DNA from 2 places in the Staphylococcus delphini genome. Region 2 is predicted to be linked to the other one. Evidence: predicted binding sites of a transcription regulator. Region 2 holds the regulator's gene; the other holds the start of a gene.

Region 1 (10,744 bases), 620 kb from region 2:
GTTAAAAATTCATGGGTTAATAAAGTTGTATTGTAACCAATAATCACGTTATGACCTATTTTTATCTTTTCTGGATATAATAAATCAGGCACCGCTTTAAAAGCAAATGCAGTTTTTTCACCTATCGTCATTTTTAATAAACGGCGGTACATCCATCGTTTCACACCGACATGAGGTATATATCTCGCTATTTCAATAATGAGCGTATTTTTAAAAAGTCGCATAAATCGAATATAACGATACAGATCATGTAATGCATTATGACCGCCCGCTGGATAAACTTTAAGTCGTCGCTTCAACTTAACGCTTTCCTTTCTTGTCGAACGGCCAACTTAACACTTTTGCTTCACGATAAAGTGGCACATCTTTTTTTAGTCGACGCCATACAATAAAGACCACGCCAATGATAATGCTTACAATTGAGACAGCCTGTGCAATTCGAATCGTCTCGGTTAACATTAAGCTGTCTGTACGCAGGCCTTCTATGTAGAAACGACCGATCGAATACCAAATGATATAGATGAAAAATGTTTCGCCGATTTTCAAATGACGACGGATAGTAATTAAAATAATAAAACCGATCACATCCCAAATCGATTCATATAAAAATGTCGGTTGGTAATAAATACCGTTAATTTGCATATTTTCAATAATAAATTGCGGTAAGTGTAGCGATTCTAAAAACGAACGACTCACTGGACCACCGTGCGCTTCGTGGTTCATAAAGTTACCCCAACGTCCAATGCCTTGCGCTAAAATAATACTTGGCGCTACTACATCACCTAATTGAAACGGATGCCAGTTTTTGCGATAACAGTAGTAAATTCCCATCGCAAACGCACCGATGAGCCCCCCATGTATCGCAATACCGCCATGCCAAATCATCGGAATTTCTATCGGATTTTGAATATAATAATCCAGTTGAAAAAGTACGAAATATAAACGCGCACTAATAATCGCAACAAATACACAAACTAATAAAATATTGACAAGATCATCTTCGCGGAAACCGACTGACTGTGCGCTTTTTTGTGCAATCCAATACCCGATTAAAATCGCACTCGCTATGATAATCCCGTACCATTTCACTTCTAAGCTGCCCAAGGAAAAAGCGACTGGATCAATGTATCCTATCATCATTCTATGTCTCCTTTATTTTGTTGACTATTTTTTAAGATTTCAGCATTTAAACGTTCGTTAAACTCTTCTGCTGTATTAATGCCCATAATATTCAAGCGGTAGTTCATGGCCGCTACTTCAATGATAACCGCTACATTTCGCCCTGGACGAACAGGAATCGTTTTTTTCGTAATTTCGGTATCTAAAATCTTAAGTGTTTCCTGATTTAAACCGACACGATCATACAATTTATCTTGATGCCACGTTTCCAGATTAATGTTTAAGCGAATGCGTTTTTGCGTTAAAATCGAACCCGCACCAAATAAAGTCATTACATTAATAATGCCCAATCCTCTAATTTCTAACAAATGTTCAATGATTTTAGGTGCCTTACCAATGAGTTGATCTTTCGTAATCTCTTTAATTTCTACGTTATCATCCGCAACAAGACGATGACCACGTTTCACAAGTTCCAAAGCTGTTTCACTTTTACCGATACCGGAATCCCCTGTAATTAATACACCGACACCATACACATCGACGAGCACACCATGTAACGATGTCGAATTGGCAAGTTCATGTTCGAGATACGTTGTCAAACGGCCCATGACACGTGTCGTTGCTTCTTCGACATAAATCAACGGTGTATCTAACTCCTGTGCCGCCTCCAACAACTCATCCGGCGCATCATGCCCACGCGTAATAATAATGGCTGGCGTTTCAGGACGACAAAGTTTACGCATGCGCCCTTGACGTTCAGCATCTGGTAATAAATTGTAGAAAGACAGTTCCGTTGTACCCAAAAGTTGAATACGATTGGAAGCGTAGTGAGAAAAATACCCTGCCATTTCCAAACCAGGCCTTGAAATGTCTGTATTATGTATTGGACGGTTTAATCCCGCTTCACCAGCGACCACATTCATATTAAATCGCTTAACTAAATCTTGTGTCGTTAGCATCTAATCACCTCAGTTTTACTGTTTACTTTAAATTAATTTTTATTTTTAATCGCTTTTGACTACGCATTACTTGTTTCATTATACATGAATCTCCACATTTGAAACACATTTCAACACGTATGCAAAATCACGAAAAACGTGCTCGCTTTGTTGTACATTTCCATTATCAAAAGTTCAGTGTATCAGTATGAACATCGCTATATCTTAACACATATCCCGTCTTTTTTGCAGTGTCCTTTAGCATTCAAAGTATACCACTAAAAATGCATGAGAGATACGCAACTTTAGTTTGAAATAAAATGGATTACTGTGAGGCAGTGGAGATGGAATGGTATCCATGTTTTCGGATTATATAAATGCGATATAGGGTTAGCCACGCAGCTTTCATTGCGAAAACTGTAAAAATGTACAGCACGGTGAGGCAATCTATGTGAATTTTTGTGCCAAAAACAAAAGGAAGTGCCCCCTTCACAGTACACTTCCTCTAAATATTAATCTTTCTTCATTTTCTCTCTTACTTCATTCAACGTCTCTTCCACTTTTTTCAAAGCTGCCTGACGTTCACTTTCACTCATCTCTTTCACTTTATCACGATTCACAGTAATAAACTTTTGACCATGCTTTAACAAACTCGCGACACTATCCAATGTCGTATTCACAAAACCTTCTACCGTCTCTTCAAAATCACGCGTCGTCTTTTCAGAACGATCACTTTTATCTTTCGTTGTGGCATGTGCTACTTTGTCTTCCGTTGTCATCGCGTCCAATAATGTCGTTGCTTCTTCTACAGAAATCTTGCCATCTTTCAGTAATTCCAGTACTTTGACTTTAGCTTCTTCCATGGCTTAGCCCTCCATTCGTTCCTTATCACGCGCTAATACAGTTTTAAGATAACGACCCGTATAAGATTCTGGGATAGCAGCAATTTCTTCAGGTGTCCCTGTCGCAAGAATCGTACCGCCACCGTCACCACCTTCAGGACCTAAATCAATTAAGTTATCTGCTGTTTTAATGACATCTAAATTATGTTCGATGATCACAACGGTATCACCATTTTCAACGAGTCGATTGAGCACTTTTAACAATCGACTAATATCATCGACATGTAAGCCTGTTGTCGGTTCATCGAGAATATAAATTGAGCGTCCTGTTGCACGTTTGTGTAATTCTGAGGCGAGTTTAACACGTTGCGCTTCACCACCTGAAAGTGTCGTTGCAGGTTGCCCAAGCGTAATATAGCCTAATCCAACATCGACTAACGTTTGTAATTTGCGCTTGATTTTAGGAATGTTTTCAAAAAATTGAGTTGCGTCTTCTACAGTCATTTCTAATACGTCAGCAATATTTTTTCCTTTATAAGTGACTTCCAACGTCTCACGATTGTAACGTTTGCCATGACATACTTCACAAGGCACATACACATCAGGTAGAAAATGCATCTCTATTTTTATAATACCATCACCTTTACACGCTTCACAACGGCCACCTTTAACGTTAAAACTAAAACGCCCTTTTTGATAACCACGTACTTTTGCTTCGTTCGTTGAGGCAAAGACGTCTCGTATATCATCAAATACGCCTGTATATGTGGCTGGGTTAGAACGTGGTGTTCTTCCTATAGGCGACTGATCGATATCAATAATTTTATCGATTTGATCCATGCCTGTCATTTCGTCATGTTCACCAGGTTTGACTTTTGATTTATTAATCGCCTTAGCTAATGATTTGTACAACACTTCATTCACGAGCGAACTTTTTCCTGAACCTGATACCCCTGTCACAACATTCATGACAGAAAGTGGAAAATCAACGTCGACATTTTTGAGGTTATTACTACGCGCACCTTTGACTGAAATTTTACGGTCAGTCACTGGACGACGATGTTCCGGAACGGGAATGAACTTTTTGCCACTTAAATATTGACCTGTGAGTGATTTTGAGTTACGCATCACTTGTTTCGGCGTACCACTCGCAACGACTTCACCACCATGCTCACCCGCACCTGGACCAATATCAACAAGGTAGTCTGCCGCAATCATCGTGTCTTCGTCGTGTTCAACTACAATTAATGTGTTCCCGAGATCGCGCATTTCTTGTAATGTATGAATCAAACGATCGTTGTCACGTTGATGTAAGCCAATAGAAGGCTCATCTAGCACGTACAAGACACCTGACAAACGAGAACCAATTTGTGTTGCTAGTCGAATACGTTGCGCCTCCCCACCTGACAATGTGCCAGATGAACGGTTCAGCGTTAAATAATCGAGTCCAACGTTATTTAAAAAGGCTAACCGCGACGTAATCTCTTTTAAAATTAAATGGGCAATTTGTGCATCTTGTTCAGATAGCTCGATGTTTTCATAATATATCAAAGCTTCTTTAATGGATTGTTCTACCACTTCGCCGATATTTTTACCTGCTACATAAACCGACAACGCTTCACGACTCAATCGTTGGCCATGACACGTTTCACACACTTGTTCCCCCATATATTTTTGCATCATTTCACGTACATATTCTGAAGGTGACTCATGATAACGACGCTCAATATTCGGGACTACCCCTTCAAACGGCATCGTACGTTTACGCTCTTGACCGAATTTCGACTTGAATGTAAACTCAATTTCTTTGTCCCCTGAACCATATAAAATGATATTTCTTTGGCGTTCAGTTAATTTTTTAAATGGTTTATCCATATTGATTTTATACACTTCACACACACGTTTTAACATCGATGGATAAAAGTCCGAACTTGTCGGCTCCCACGGTAAAATCGCGCCTTCATTCAGTGTTTTATCTTTATCTGGAACGACTAAATCTAAGTCTACAGTTAGCTTTTGACCTAAACCATCACACGTTGGACACGCGCCAAATGGACTGTTAAAACTGAACATTCTCGGCTCTAACTCACCGACTGAAAAGCCACAAATTGGACATGCATGCTTTTCTGAAAACTCCAGCTTATCTCCATCAATAATGTCCACAACGAGTCGACCGTCTGCTAATTCAAGTACGGTCTCGATGGAATCTGCTAAACGTGTTTCAATACCCGGTTTCACAACTAAACGGTCCACCACAATTTCAATCGTATGGTTTTTATTTTTATCAAGTTCTGGCACTTGTGTCACGTCCATAATTTCACCGTCAACACGCACACGTACATAACCTTTTTTACTGATGTCCGTTAATAATTTTTCATGCGTCCCTTTACGATGGTTCACAACAGGTGCTAACAGTTGGATTTTCGTACGTTCTTCCAATTCCATAATACGATCGACCATTTGTTGTACAGTTTGTGATTCGATTTCGATACCATGATTGGGACAAAAAGGCTTTCCGATACGCGCATAAAGGAGACGAATGTAATCATAAATTTCCGTTACAGTCGCCACCGTTGAACGCGGGTTTTTACTCGTTGTCTTTTGATCAATCGATATCGCTGGAGACAGACCTTCGATAGTATCTACGTCTGGTTTATCCATTTGCCCTAAAAACTGACGAGCATATGCGCTTAAAGACTCCACATATCGACGTTGCCCTTCAGCATAAATCGTGTCAAATGCAAGCGAAGACTTTCCTGATCCCGACAGTCCTGTCATGACAATTAACTGATTTTTTGGCAATTCGATATCAACATTTTTTAAATTGTGGGCACGGGCCCCTTTCACTACGATTGATGGTTCTTTCATGCATTTCACCCTTTTGATTTTAGTTCAAATAATAAATCTCTTAATTCGGTTGCTCTTTCAAAATCTAATGCTTTTGCGGCTTCTTTCATTTCTTTTTCAACATTTTCAATCGTTTTTTCACGTTCTTTTTTCGTCATTTTCTTCGGTACTTCTTTACGTTGATCTTCATTTGTTTCATCCGTTTCGACCGTTGCACTAATGACATCATGAATCTCTTTATTAATTGTTTTCGGTACAATGCCATGTTTTTCATTGTATGCGATTTGAATTTCACGACGTCGTTCCGTTTCATCAATCGCGACTTTCATGGAATCCGTTATTCGATCTGCATACATGATGACATGCCCTTTATCATTACGCGCTGCACGGCCCATCGTTTGGATTAACGAACGCTCAGAACGTAAGAAACCTTCTTTATCCGCATCCAAAATCACCACTAATGATACTTCTGGAATATCAAGTCCCTCTCGAAGCAAGTTAATACCGATGAGCACATCAAATGTTCCCATACGTAAATCTCGAATAATTTCAATCCGTTCTAACGTTTTAATTTCAGAGTGCAAGTAATTGACCTTTACACCGGCTTCTTTTAAATAAGTCGTTAAATCCTCACTCATTTTTTTCGTTAACGTTGTGATCAGTACACGTTCGCCTTGTTCTGTTCGTTCTTGGATTTCACTGAGCAAGTCGTCGATCTGATTTTTCGTAGGGCGGACTTCGATTTTCGGATCTAACAAGCCAGTTGGTCGAATGATTTGTTCAATCATTTCATCTGTATGTTCGATTTCATATGGGCCTGGTGTCGCCGATACATAAACGAGTTGTTTCGCTTTTTGTTCGAACTCTTCAAACTTCAATGGTCTGTTGTCTAAAGCACTCGGAAGACGGAAACCATGCTCAACTAACACTTTTTTACGTGCTTGGTCACCGTTGTACATACCACGAATCTGAGGTAACGTTACATGCGACTCATCAATCATAATCAGCCAATCATCACCAAAATAATCTAACAAAGTGTACGGTGTAGAGCCAAGTGGTCGTAACGTAAGATGAACCGAATAGTTTTCAATCCCCGACGTAAAGCCCATTTCGCGCATCATCTCTAAATCATAATTCGTTCGTTGTTCTAAACGTTGCGCCTCGAGTAATTTATTTTCACTTCTTAAATATGCCAGTTGTTCTTCTAATTCTTTTTCAATACGCTCAATCGCAATCTTCATTTTTTCTTCACGGGTTACGAAGTGAGAAGCTGGGAAAAGCGCAAAGTGTTCACGTTCTTTTAATACTTCACCCGTTAAATAATTAATTTCGCTAATACGGTCGACTTCATCACCAAAAAATTCCACACGAATACATAACTCTTCACGTGAAGCTGGGAAAATCTCAACGACATCGCCGCGTACTCTAAATGTTCCGCGTCTAAAGTCAATGTCGTTTCGTGTATATTGTACGTCAACGAGCTTTCGCAACAACTCGCTTCTATCCATTTCCATCCCTACACGAATGCTCACAACTAAGTCACGGTATTCGTCTGGATTACCTAAACCGTAAATACAACTTACACTGGCGATAATAATGACATCATCTCGTTCAAACAGCGCACTCGTTGCTGAATGTCGGAGTTGGTCTATTTCATCGTTAATTGACGCATCTTTTTCAATAAACGTATCGGTAGACGGAACATACGCTTCTGGTTGGTAATAATCGTAGTAACTCACAAAATATTCCACTCTATTTTCAGGGAAGAAGGTTTTGAATTCACTGTACAATTGCCCTGCCAACGTTTTGTTATGCGCAATAATCAGCGTCGGTTTGCCCACTTCTTTAATGACATTACTCATCGTAAATGTTTTACCCGTACCTGTTGCACCGAGTAATGTTTGGTGACGCTTGCCTTCTTCTATCCCTTTTACCAGTGCTTTGATTGCTTGGGGTTGGTCCCCTTGTGGTTCGAAATTTGAAGCAATTTTAAAGTCATGATGCTCCATTCACTGTCCGCCTCCTATCTGCTTAATACTCATATTTTAACAGAACACAACGACAAAATACAAACATTTGTTCGTAATCCAACACAAAGAGGAGTGCTTCTGATTACATTCAAACTGTGTCAGATTCACTCCTGATGCCGCTATAATTACGAGGACATTTGCACAACAATCACATACCGCCTTCTTTATCATGCTCGATATGATGAATTTTGAGTTCTTCTACAATAATATACCCTGCTAACAATGATACAACGTCAAGGAAAATAATCCATTCATTATGGAAAAAACCTTTATAAACTGATGCACCGATCACGACTAATGTAATGAGCGTTCCCATCCATTTACTTCTCGTTATCGCGCTGAAAACAACCACAAGGACACAAGGAAAAAAAGCGGCCAATAGATACCAAATCAACCCTATCACATCTTTCTTTTATTTAGGATTTGCATCGTCATTTCTTTTAATTCAGTGCGTGGTATAAATCTTTCAGTTAACATTTCTGGAATAATATTTTCAATAAAATCCTGTACGGAAGCCAGATGATCAAATTGCATAATCGTTTCAAGACTCATCTCATAAATTTCAAAAAATAGAGGTTCAGGATTACGTTTTTGTATTTCACCAAATGTTTCATACAATAAATCAATTTTATCTGCGACTGATAGAATTTGTCCTTCTAACGAGTCATCTTTACCTTCTTGTAAGCGACGGCGGTAAATATCTTGATACTGTTCTGGAATTTCTTCTTTAATGAATGTATCAACCATTTCCTCTTCCACTTGTGAGAACAGTTTTTTCAATTCACCACTTGCATACTTCACAGGCGTTTTAATATCTCCTGTAAATACTTCGGCAAAGTCGTGGTTGAGCGCCTTTTCATATAAACTTTTCCAATCCACTGTCTTGCCATGATGCTCTTCAACCGTACCTAAATACTGGGCAATTTTTGTAACTTTGAAAGAGTGCGCGGCTACATTATGCTCGAAGTATTTAAATTTCCCGGGTAATCGAATGAGCTTTTCTAAGTCTGATAACCTTTTAAAATATTGATGAATTCCCATAATCAACCTCCTCCTGTCATGTTTACATTTGATGTCCATTTGTTGATTATATTAACACATTTATATTGTTTATATCACTTGTTTCTCTATCTTTTGAAAAAATGCTTGTACGTGCACATACTAAACATCAAACGTCTTCATCATCCATATAATTCAGGGGCTTGAACAATTGAATGCCCTAGCCCCTAGTTTGAGATACGTTTCATCTTATTGCATTTGATGTCTTAAATACGCTTCGATAAACGGACCAATCTCACCGTCCATGACTGCGTTGACGTTGCCCGTTTCCTCGTTTGTACGGTGATCTTTCACCATTGAATAAGGATGGAACACGTAAGAACGAATTTGACTGCCCCAACCAATTTCTTTTTGTTCACCACGAATCGCAGCGAGCTCTTGTTCTTTTTGCTCTAGCTCGAGTTGATAAAGTTTTGCTTTCAACATTTTCATGGCTGCTTCTCGGTTTTTAATTTGTGAACGTTCATTTTGGTTATTCACAACAATACCTGTCGGATGGTGCGTAATACGGATGGCTGATTCAGTTTTGTTAATATGCTGACCCCCTGCACCCGAAGCACGGAAAGTATCCACAGTAATATCGTCTGGGTTGATTTCAACTTCGATTTTTTCGTTGTTAAATTCAGGAATGACATCGCATGACGCAAATGACGTATGGCGACGACCTGAAGAATCAAACGGCGAAATACGAACGAGACGGTGCACACCTTTTTCTGCTTTTAAATAGCCATAAGCATTGTGTCCTTTGACGAGCATCGTAACACTCTTCACACCCGCTTCATCGCCTGCTTGGTAATCCACAATTTCTACTTTAAATCCTTGCTGTTCGCAATAACGTTGGTACATGCGTAACAACATATTTGTCCAGTCTTGAGATTCTGTACCACCCGCACCAGGATGTAGCTCGAGAATGGCATTGTTTGCATCATGCTCGCCATCCAGCAAGAGTTGCAATTCGAATTGATCCACTTTCGTTTGGAATCCAATGACTTCTTGTTCTAAATCATCTTTCATTTCGTCATCATATTCTTCTTGTAGCAATTCATACGTCGCCACCATCTCTTCAAGCGTTTCAGCAACTTCATAGTAATTGTTTACAACGGATTTAATCGCATTGTTTTGATCGATAATCGTTTGCGCACGCTCTTGATTATCCCAAAACTGTGGGTCCGCCATCATCTCTTCGTATTCTTGGATGTTCGTCTCTTTGTTTTCTAAGTCAAAGAGACCCCCTAAGTTGTTCTAATTTTGCGCTATAACTATCCATATTGCGTTTAAGTTCGGACAATTCCATCATGTATCGCTCCTTTTAAATATTCAACTATTGTCACCACTATTTGCCATGACAATTTTTATATTTTTTGCCGCTTCCACATGGACATGGTTCATTACGTCCGACCTCATGTTCTTTTACAATAGGTTGTGGTTTAACTTTTTCTTTGCCATCTTCAGCTGAAACGTGTTTACCTTCTAACTCTTTCGTTTTCTCACGTTCAACATCTTCTTCTACCGTGATGACAGATTTCAGAATATATTTGCTGACATCTTCTTCAATACTTTGCATCATCATATCGAACAATTGATGTCCTTCGTTTTGATAGTCACGCAATGGATTTTGTTGACCATACGAACGTAAATGAATCCCTTGACGGAGTTGGTCCATTGTATCAATATGTGATGTCCAATGATTGTCGATTGAACGCAATAATATCATACGTTCAAACTCCGGCATACGCTCGCCAAGTTGATCTTTTTGACGATTATATGCAGCTTCAATTTTCGCCCAAATGACTTCAAACATATCTTCTCTATCTTTGCCATTAATTTCACTTTCTGTTAAGTCACCTTCATGTAAAAAGATGTCTTGAACATAGTGAATGAGTGGCTCGTAGTCCATCTTTTCTTCGTC
Region 2 (10,744 bases):
CAACGAAAGTCGGCATTGGTCCGGGGCGTGTTTGTATTACAAAAATTAAAACTGGATTTGGGACAGGTGGATGGCAATTAGCTGCAGTCAATCATTGTAGTAAAGCTGCCCGTAAACCTATTATTGCAGACGGTGGTATTCGTACACATGGCGATATTGCAAAATCAGTGCGCTTTGGTGCATCGATGGTCATGATTGGCTCCCTCTTTGCGGCTCACGAGGAATCACCGGGGGAAACAGTTGAAATAGAAGGTAAAAAATACAAAGAGTACTTTGGTAGTGCATCAGAATATCAAAAAGGCGAACGTAAAAATGTTGAAGGCAAAAAGATGTTTGTAGAGCATAAAGGCTCACTGCAAGATACACTTGTAGAGATGCAGGAAGATTTGCAAAGCTCGATTTCATATGCGGGCGGCAAAGATGTTGATGCATTGAGAAAAGTAGATTATGTTATTGTACGCAATTCTATATTTAACGGAGACCGTGACTAAAAGGAGCTGTTCATTATCAAAAAATTTCTTTCAATGATTGGTGTCGGAATTATTCTCTTATTACTCGTACCCATTCAGCCGATTGAAACATTTTCTAAAATTGCGACACCGATTACCCAACAAATCGATCAACTTGTAGAAGGTAAAACGAACGAAACAACACTCAAAAAACCGAATGAACAAAAATTTGCAATTAGAAATATACAAATGAATATGAGTCGCGAAGAAGTCGAACAAAAGTTAGGTCAACCTGAGTCAGAAATTGGTAATGAATACGGAACAAAATGGGAAGTTTATCATCAAGATTTTAGCAACTTTGTGATGGTCAGCTATATTGACAATAAGGTGCATGGTTTATATACAAATCAAAATATGATTACATCGAAAAGTGGTGTCAAATACGGAACGGCTCAAAAAGCGGTACGTAAAGAACTTGGCCAACCAATTAAAGGGATTCAAAAAGGTCGCACCATTTATGAAAATGATAACGATGAATACGATATATTTGATAAAGACGGAATTTATACGACTGCCTTTTATGATCAACATGAAAATAATCAATTAACAGGATTGATGCAAATCAGTCATCAAATGGAAAATAGATTGAACAGTCAATATGCAGCCCCATCAAAATATTTACAAGAAAGTTTTGAGAAAGAAGATTATTATTTATTAAATGCTGAGAGAGTTCAAAAAGGCTTGCAACCCCTGAGCTATTCGAACAAATTAGCTGGCACTGCGCGTAAACATAGTACTGACATGGCTGAAAATCAATATTTTGACCATACAAATCTTAAAGGTGAATCACCATTTGATCGTATGGAAAAAGACGGCCATCAATATCAGACAGCGGCAGAAAACTTGGCATATGGTCAAACGAGTGCGATTTTTGCGCATCATGGCTTAATGAATTCAAGTGGCCATCGTAAAAATATTTTGAATGAAAATGTCAAAACAATCGGTATAGGTGTTGACTTTAATGAGAAACGCCAGCCGTATTGGACTGAAAATTATATAGGATAATGTTTTGAATGGTAATTTTGGGGAATAGCAATCATGGAAGTGATTTAAATGACATCAAAGCAGAACCATTCAAAGCAAAATACTGTGAATAAAAAGAAAACAACAGATGATATTTTAATACAAGTGAAAAAAATTCTGAATAAAAATTAGAAAGAGCGGACCTTACATATCAGTTGTAAGGTCCGTTTTTTGAAGGAGTGGTTTACGCAAGATTACATTTCTCTAAACAAGCCAATGACTTTACCTAATACTGTAACTTGTTCTAGATAAATAGGTTCTAAACTACTATTTTCTGGTTGTAAACGATAACGATTTTTTTCTTTGTAGAAACGTTTTACAGTAGCCTCATCTTCCTCAGTCATTGCAACAATGATGTCACCATTTTCAGCAATCGATTGACTTCTTACAATGACTTTATCTCCGTCTAGAATACCAGCTTCAATCATACTATCTCCCACAACGTTAAGGATAAAAATCTGGCCGTTATGTGTCGATGTAAAATGTTCAGGTAACGGATAATACTCTTCAACATTTTCAATAGCAGAAATAGGTGTTCCTGCTGTAACTTTACCGATGACAGGCACATAGATTGTTTCTTCCATATTCACAGGTTCGCCCATCAATTCATTCACAATCTCTATAGCGCGCGGTTTCGTAGGGTCTCGTCGAATATAACCTTTTTCTTCTAATCTTGACAAATGCCCATGTACAGTCGAACTTGAAGCTAACCCCACAGCCTCACCAATTTCACGAACACTTGGTGGATATCCTTTTGATTGCACGACATGTTTAATAAATTCAAATATTTCACTTTGTCTTTTTGTTAATTCTCTCATTTTCCACACTCCTTCTCAGTACTATTTGTTGATATTATAACATACCACACGAACATTAACAAACGTTTGTTCGTTTTGGTGTTGACATAGAACATTCGTTCTGTTAGATTATTAATACAAACAAACGTTCGAGGAGTGACGAAGATGCTTCACATTAAAAGTTCAGAGGTTTACTTGTTCTTATCAGTGTTTATCATTTCTTTAATTTTATTTTTATCATTCTTTTTACTCGCCACTGATGCAAGCAAAACAGAACAAACGTACGAAATGACAGATCATCAACTTAAAACGACACAAACAGAACAACATCAAAAATACGAACAGCAGCGCAATCATACCAACGAACAGTCCGTTGTAGCCGTGACGCTGAGTCATTAAATAAGCCACACAAAGACCATAGAGAGAAAAAGGTTCAGGTTATCTTCTCTATGGTCTTTTTCTAGTTTCTTCTTTAATATGTGTAAATTCTTTAAAAATACGAAAGGGTCTTTTTAGTGGAGGAAATGAAATACTATATGAGAAAAAAGTATTAGTTCTGAATAACGCTCAAACAATGACAGCGCTTACTTTCGTACCGAGTTCAAGCGTTTGGTTTTATAACATTTTTCTGTTATATTTTTGTAAAGAAAATCACGGAGGAGAGCTCATATGCTTAGTAAAGAAAAGTTAAATCGAATTAATGAACTCGCAAATAAGAAAAAAAGTGAAGGCCTTACTGAAACGGAAGCAAAAGAACAATCTCAATTAAGAAGTGAGTATCTAGAAGTATTTAGAAGCAGTTTTAAAAGCCAAATCGAAAACACAAAAGTGATAGATCCAGATGGCAACGATGTAACGCCTGAAAAATTAAAAGAAGTTCAAAAGCAAAATCAATTGCGTAGTTAGTATTTTTGAATAAAATGGATAACGCGGTGCCATTTATTAGGCTTCGGACACTGTTTCGGTTATAATGTAATTATGATATGGAATGAGAAAGGAAGGATTTTCAAATGAGTCAACGAAATGATAGCTTAGCTATAAATACAATACGTGGATTAAGTATTGATGCTATTGAGAAAGCGAATTCAGGTCACCCTGGTTTACCAATGGGGGCAGCACCAATGGCATATACTTTATGGACACGCCATTTAAACTTTAATCCAAATTCACATGAATATTTCAACAGAGATCGCTTTATTTTATCAGCAGGTCACGGATCAGCATTACTTTATAGTTTATTACATGTGTCTGGTTCACTTGAACTTGATGAGTTAAAACAGTTTAGACAATGGGATTCTAAAACACCAGGACACCCAGAATATCACCATACACAAGGCGTAGAAATTACGACTGGACCACTTGGACAAGGTTTTGCAATGTCAGTTGGTATGGCAATGGCTGAAAAACATTTAGCTGCTAAATTCAACAAAGATATCGACGTTGTTGATCACTACACTTATGTATTGGCATCTGACGGTGACTTAATGGAAGGTATTTCACATGAAGCAGCTTCACTTGCAGGGCACTTAAAATTAGACAAATTGATTACACTTTATGATTCAAACGATATTTCTCTAGATGGGGAAGCTTCAAAAGCATTCTCTGAAGATATTAAAAAACGTTTTGAAGCTTATGGTTGGAACCACATTCTTGTAAAAGACGGTAACGACATTGAAGCGATTGATAAAGCGATTGATGAGGCTAAAGGTCAAGCTGGCCCAACAATCATTGAAGTGAAAACAATCATTGGTTACGGTTCACCTAACAAATCTAACAGTAACGCGTCACATGGTGCGCCACTTGGTGAAGAAGAACGTAACTTAACATTCGAAAGCTATAACCTTGATCCATCTAAACACTTCCATGTTGAAGATGAAGTTTATGACATTTTCAATTCGACAATGATTCAACGTGCGGATGAAAACGAAAAAGCATGGAAAGAAAAAGTGGAACAATACGCTGAGAAATACCCTGAATTATACAAAGAGTTCGAAGATGCTATGGCAGGTAAATTACCTGAAGGCTATGAAAATGAACTTCCTAAATTTGAACTTGGTCACAAAGGTGCTTCTCGTGCAGACTCTGGTGATGTGATTCAAGCCTTAAGTAAAGCAGTACCAACATTATTCGGTGGTTCAGCTGACTTAGCTTCATCAAACAAATCAAATGTTAAAAACGAAACTGACTTCTCTGCTGAAAATGGCATTGGTAAAAACGTATGGTTCGGTGTACGTGAATTCGCAATGGCTGCAGCGGTTAACGGTATGGCTGCACACGGTGGTTTACACCCATATGGTGCGACATTCTTCGTATTCAGTGACTATTTAAAACCAGCATTACGTTTAGCAGCGATTATGGGCTTGCGTTCAACATTCGTATTCACACATGACTCAATTGCTGTAGGTGAAGATGGTCCAACTCACGAACCAATCGAACAATTGGCTGGTTTAAGAGCGATTCCTAACTTAAACGTTATTCGTCCAGCTGATGGTAACGAAACACGTGTTGCATGGAAAGTCGCTGTTGAATCAAACGACACACCAACTGCATTAGTATTAACTCGTCAAGGTTTACCTGTATTAGATGTGGAAGAATCTACAGTTGAAGAAGGCGTAAGAAAAGGTGCTTACGTTGTATTCGAAACTGAAAAAGCTCCAGAATATGTTTTATTAGCATCTGGTTCAGAAGTAAGCTTAACAGTAGACGTTGCTAAAGCGCTTGAAGAACAAGGTAAAGGTGTACGTGTCGTTTCAATGCCAAACTGGAACGCATTTGAAAATCAATCAAAAGCATACCAAGATGAAATTTTATTACCACATGTTGAAAAACGTGCGGCTGTTGAAATGGCAGCTTCATTAGGTTGGCATAAATATGTTGGTATGAACGGTGTTGTCGTAGGTATCGACCGTTACGGTGCAAGTGCGCCTGGCGACTTAGTTGTTGAGAAATACGGCTTCACTAAAGAAAATGTTTTAGCAGAAATTGAAAAATTATAATTTCCTCTAAAATAGTGTCAAATATAGCGTCGAGCTCGATCAGTCGATTTTGAGCTCGGCTTTTCTTTTTGGATTTGGTATAAATTTGTCTTCCATATCTTGAAAAGCATACATAATTTTAGTAAAATGCAAAAGGATAAAGAAAGTGGGTGAAACTATGGCTACATGGTTAGCAATTTTATTAATTGTTATTGCACTTATCGGTGGATTAGTTGGGGGCTTTTTCTTAGCACGTAAATATATGATGGATTATTTAAAGAAAAACCCACCAATCAATGAAGAAATGTTACGCATGATGATGATGCAGATGGGACAAAAACCATCTCAAAAGAAAATTAATCAAATGATGACAATGATGAACAAAAACATGGATAAAAAAATGTAATGTTCTTTAACGTTAACGATAGCAAGGATTTGTGCTGGAATTAGAAACGCGCACATCCTTGCTATTTTCTTTTTTGAATGTATCTGAAACAGAAGTTTTGGATTCAACCGTTCAATTATACTTTTTAGTTTGGAAAACTGCTGAATATATTCGTTTTCCATTCAAAACGACAAGTATAGACTATTACTCATTTGGGGTGTCATATGATATACTTATTGGTATCTTTGGATGATGTTAGGAGGAGCAGCGTTGACATATTTAGTTCTATCCATACTCATTGCGTTTGTAATGGGTGCAGGTGTCATTGTCATTAGAATGAAGGCGCAAAAATATCCAGTAAATACAAAGAAAATTATTTTGCCTCCTTTCTTTATGGCTACGGGCGCACTGATGTATGTCGTCCCTTATTTTAGATTAACTGGGTTTGAAATCATTGAATCCGTCGTGTTAGGGGTTGTTTTTTCAAGTGTACTCATCATGACCTCGCATTTTGAAGTCAAAGGTAGCCAAATTTATTTAAAAAAATCTAAAGCATTCCCATTTGTACTGGTCACGTTATTACTGATTCGTACAGTACTGAAAGTCTTTTTAGGTAATTCTGTAGACCCTGGGGAATTAGCGGGGATGTTCTTCTTGCTCGCGTTTAGTATGCTTGTACCTTGGCGACTTGCGATGCTTTATCGATATAAAAAAATCAAAAATCAAATTGTCGCATCATGAGTATGTTATTGACCTTTGCAGTGAGCGTGCTGCGAGGTCTTTTTCTATAGTTGAAAGCAAGTGCAAAATGATAATAAAAATCGTCGGTCGTCACTTGAAATGAACCGTAGCATGCTATAAAATAAAGTCGAACATTTGTTCTGAGGTGATGGAATTGAAATTAATACATACGGCCGATTGGCATTTAGGCAAAGTTTTAAACGGTCATTCGTTTTTGGAAGATCAGCAATATGTTTTAAAACAATTGATTGAAGTGCTTGAACATGAACAACCGGATGCGCTCATTATTGCAGGAGATATTTATGATACGGCTTATCCGAGTAAATACGTGATTCAACTGATGGAAGAAACGATTGCAAAAATCAATTTAGAGATGCAAATTCCGATTGTGATGATTAATGGCAATCACGATGGTAAAGAACGTTTGCGCTATGGTGCTTCTTGGTTTCGACATAATCAACTTTATATTACGACAGAAATTGAGCAATTTTTTGAACCAGTGATTTTGGGGAATGTGGCCATTTATACGCTGCCGTTTTTTACTTTATCTGAAGCACGTGAGTATTTAGAAGTTTCTGTAGAATATTATGAAGAGGCTGTGAAAAAACTAGTCGATCAAGTACGACCACAGTTAAATCCTGCAATGACGAACATTTTAGTGGGGCATTTTACGCTGACAGGTGCGCCAAAAAGTGATTCGGAACGCGACATTACGATAGGTACCATTGAAGCGGTATCGCCACAATTTTTGTTGGATTTTGATGCGGTCATGCTGGGACATATTCATCATCCTTTTGCGAGTCAGTATCAAAACGTCGTGTATAGTGGTTCGCTGTTACAATACTCATTTTCCGAAGTGCAACAAGCTAAGGGCGTGCGCCTATTTCATATTGAAGCCGATCAAGCGATGCGACAAAGTTTTATCCCGTTAAAGCCAGCACGTGAGTTAGAAGTTGTGGAAGCAAGTTTTGACGATATTATGAACGGCCGATTTAAGCGTAAAAGTGATGACAGTTATTTTCATTTTAATGTTGAACATTTAACGCATGTCAAAGACCCTATGCAAAAGTTGAAACAGATTTATCCAAATACATTATCTTTAACACAACAAACGCTACCGTCATCTTATCAGTCTAAAATACTGACAGATGTTAAAAAGTTATCCCCATTAGATATCGTAGACCGATTCTACTCTGAAATGACGACCGGTACGCTTTCAGAGACGCAAAAAAGTAATGTCATCCAGTTGTTAGAAACGATGAATGAGGAGGAATAATCATGAAACCATTAAAATTGCATCTTCAAAATTTCGGCCCATTTTTAGATGAGACGATTGATTTCTCCCGCATCCAATCCAATCAACTGTTTCTGATTAGTGGTAAGACAGGTTCAGGTAAAACAATGATTTTTGATGGGATTGTGTATGCATTGTATGGGCGTGCATCTACAGAAAAAAGAGAAGTGAAACATTTAAGAAGTCATTTTGCAGATGCTACCAAACCTTTAACCGTCACGTTTGAATTTGAAATTTCTGGTAGATTATATAAAGTCGTTCGTGAAGCATCGTTTTTAAAACCGGGTAATAAAAATGAAACGAAACCGAAGCTTGAAGTGTATCGTCATGAGGCAGGACGTTTTGAACTCATAGAAAGCACGATTCAAGCAGGGGAACGCTTTATTTTAGATCTTCTAAAACTTAAGCAAGATCAGTTTAGACAGTTGTTCGTATTGCCTCAAGGTGAGTTTAAAGAGTTTTTAGTCTCAAATAGTACAGATAAGCAAACCATTTTAAGAACGCTCTTTAATACGCAATTATATGATATGTTGAAAAATCGACTCACTGATAAAACGAAAAACATGAAAATTGAAATCGATCAAATCTATACTAAAATACAAAGTGCTTGGGATGAATTGTATACACTTGACCATCCTGATTTGGTAGTGGAAAAAGGACTCAAAAGTGAACAATATGATTTGATGATGTCAGCCTTACCTCAATTTGAAACGATTGCAGAACAACAAGTCTTAAAAGTGCAACAAGAAAAATTAAAGGTTGAAAAAGAGTTAAATAGGGTGAATGAAGCAGTAGATCGTCAAATTTTACGCCAACAATTATCTGAACAACAGCAACAATTGAAGATAAAACTTGAACAATTTAAAGTACGTCAACCGCACATTCAGCAACTTGAACAGCAATTAAAGTTAATGAATGAAAGTAAAATGGCGCTGAAACTGTATCAAAATCTTCAAGAACTTGAAGTGACATTAAAGAGACAACAAAATGAGCATAAACAACTGCAAAATGAAAACGAAAAATTAGAAACAGAACAGATTGAACAGCAAGAAGCGCTTGAAACGCATTTATTACAAGAAGATGAGATGAACCAAAAAGCACAGTATCTTGAGCGCACACGTCATTTTTATCAAGAGTGTGAGCAATTGAAAGAAAAATATGCACGTATGACAAGCATTGAGCAAACGACGCAAAAGTTAGTGCAGCATAATGAAGAAGCAATGCGAAAACTTGAAGCGATTGATAAGGACGATATAGAACGCCAACCTGATTATGAACAAAAATCACAATTACAAGCTGAACAGGCAGCGTTAGTAGAAAAAATTGCGACATTACGCATCGCACAAAATCATGCAACGATTCAAGCGCGTCAACAACATCAGCTTCAACAGTACACTGAGGATTTAAAGCGAATCGATGCGGAGATTGCTCAACAGCAGGCGAATATTCAAGCTATCTCAGAAAATGAACAACAGTTGTTGAATCATGAACAAGCTGTGATGACATTGCGTGCGACATTAAGTCAAAATGATCCGTGTCCGGTATGTGGGCAAACGGTGCATCATGTTGAAGCGGATGCAGATATAGAGCAAATTAAAAAGATTCAACAAGAAAATCGTATTATTGAGCAAACACTTGAAAAACTTAAAGAACAAAAGATTAAATGTGAAGCGAATATCACACACACGAAAGCACGTCTTGCTGAAATCGGTGAAGTTGATTTTAATGAAGAAGACCTCAAAAAGGCAGAAACGGAGCAACACGACATCAAACAAAAACTAGAGGCCATCGATAAAGAAAATTCACGCATTGCAGCCATCCAGGAAGAAGTGGGTCGTATTCATCGAGTGATAGACGAAAATCAACAACAAATACAATTGTTAAAGAAAGAGCAAGAATACATTCAAGAGCGTATGGACAGATTTGTTGCTGAAACGGCATACGACAATATTGAGGCATTCCAAACTGCCTTTACCCAATTAAAATCAACTGTCAATCAGTTTAATCAAGAAAAAGTAACATTAACAGAACGACGTGATCAACTTGCAACAAAGATCAAAGAGCAACAATATGAGATACAATTGCTTGCACAGCAAATCACTGAACGTTCAAAACAAGTGCAAACTTTGAATAATGACATTGATGAAGCATTGGAAGCATTAAATATTCAAAATCGTGAAACATTATTCGATATTTTACAAGATAGTGTGCATAAGGAAGCGTACGAACAACAAGTGACAACGTATTATCAAGAAAAACAAATGGTAGAACTTAAAATACAAGATGTGTCTCAGCAACTTTCCACCATCACTGTTGAAGATTTAGATGTTTTAAAAGTAAAACAACAGCAACAACGTGAAGCTTTTGAAGATGTGCAAAGACGTTTTAATGAATATGCATTTCAAGCGACACAAAATCAAAAAACAGCACAAAAAATTAAAGATGAAGTGACTTATTTAAAAAATACACTTAATGAACAAATTGAATTATTCCAGCTTGCTGAAATTTTAAGTGGCAAAAATGCACATCACCTAACATTAGAAAATTACGTTTTAATGCACTATTTAGAACAGATTTTGTTAAAAGCGAATCAACGCCTCCTCAGTATGACCGGGCAGCGTTATGAATTAGTGAGAAATGAGAAAAAAGGAAGAGGATTTAGTGGGCTTGAGATTGAGGTATTTGATTACTATTCTAACCAAGCGCGTCACATTACATCATTGTCCGGTGGTGAAACGTTCCAAGCTTCACTTGCATTGGCGTTAGGATTAAGTGAAGTCGTTCAAAGCGAACAAGGTGGCATTGCGTTAGATGCGATGTTTATTGATGAAGGATTTGGGACACTTGATCAAGAAACGTTAGAAACAGCACTCGACACTTTAATTCAATTGCAATCGAGTGGTCGATTAGTCGGTGTTATTTCGCACGTTTCAGAACTAAAAAATCGCATTCCGATCATTTTAGAAGTTGTCTCTAAAAACTACCAAAGTACAACGCATTTAAGAAGTAATGAATAAATG

Evidence for each region. The regulator LexA, encoded in region 2, represses DNA repair genes until DNA is damaged. The targets are predictions, from matches to a motif close to CGAACATATGTTCG.
Region 1: the regulator LexA is predicted to act here: its motif matches at 7,816-7,829, upstream of uvrB (excinuclease ABC subunit UvrB).

The regions. Positions count from the first base shown of each region.
Region 1 covers NZ_LR134263.1:2,269,495-2,280,238, forward strand. Annotated here, with positions in the region: gene lgt (prolipoprotein diacylglyceryl transferase) at 301-1,137, opposite strand; gene hprK (HPr(Ser) kinase/phosphatase) at 1,137-2,078, opposite strand; gene EL101_RS10690 (SHOCT-like domain-containing protein) at 2,570-2,920, opposite strand; gene uvrA (excinuclease ABC subunit UvrA) at 2,924-5,767, opposite strand; gene uvrB (excinuclease ABC subunit UvrB) at 5,773-7,755, opposite strand; gene EL101_RS10705 (CsbA family protein) at 7,925-8,170, opposite strand; gene EL101_RS10710 (YfbR-like 5'-deoxynucleotidase) at 8,176-8,817, opposite strand; one part of gene prfB (peptide chain release factor 2) at 9,025-10,056, opposite strand; one part of gene prfB (peptide chain release factor 2) at 10,058-10,129, opposite strand; gene secA (preprotein translocase subunit SecA) at 10,169-10,744, opposite strand, start outside.
Region 2 covers NZ_LR134263.1:1,650,382-1,661,125, reverse strand. Annotated here, with positions in the region: gene guaC (GMP reductase) at 1-491, shown strand, start outside; gene EL101_RS07880 (CAP domain-containing protein) at 525-1,514, shown strand; gene lexA (transcriptional repressor LexA) at 1,727-2,350, opposite strand; gene sosA (DNA damage-induced cell division inhibitor SosA) at 2,495-2,728, shown strand; gene EL101_RS07865 (DUF896 domain-containing protein) at 2,999-3,235, shown strand; gene tkt (transketolase) at 3,340-5,325, shown strand; gene EL101_RS07855 (YneF family protein) at 5,483-5,710, shown strand; gene EL101_RS07850 (CcdC family protein) at 5,960-6,430, shown strand; gene sbcD (exonuclease subunit SbcD) at 6,585-7,706, shown strand; gene sbcC (exonuclease subunit SbcC) at 7,709-10,741, shown strand.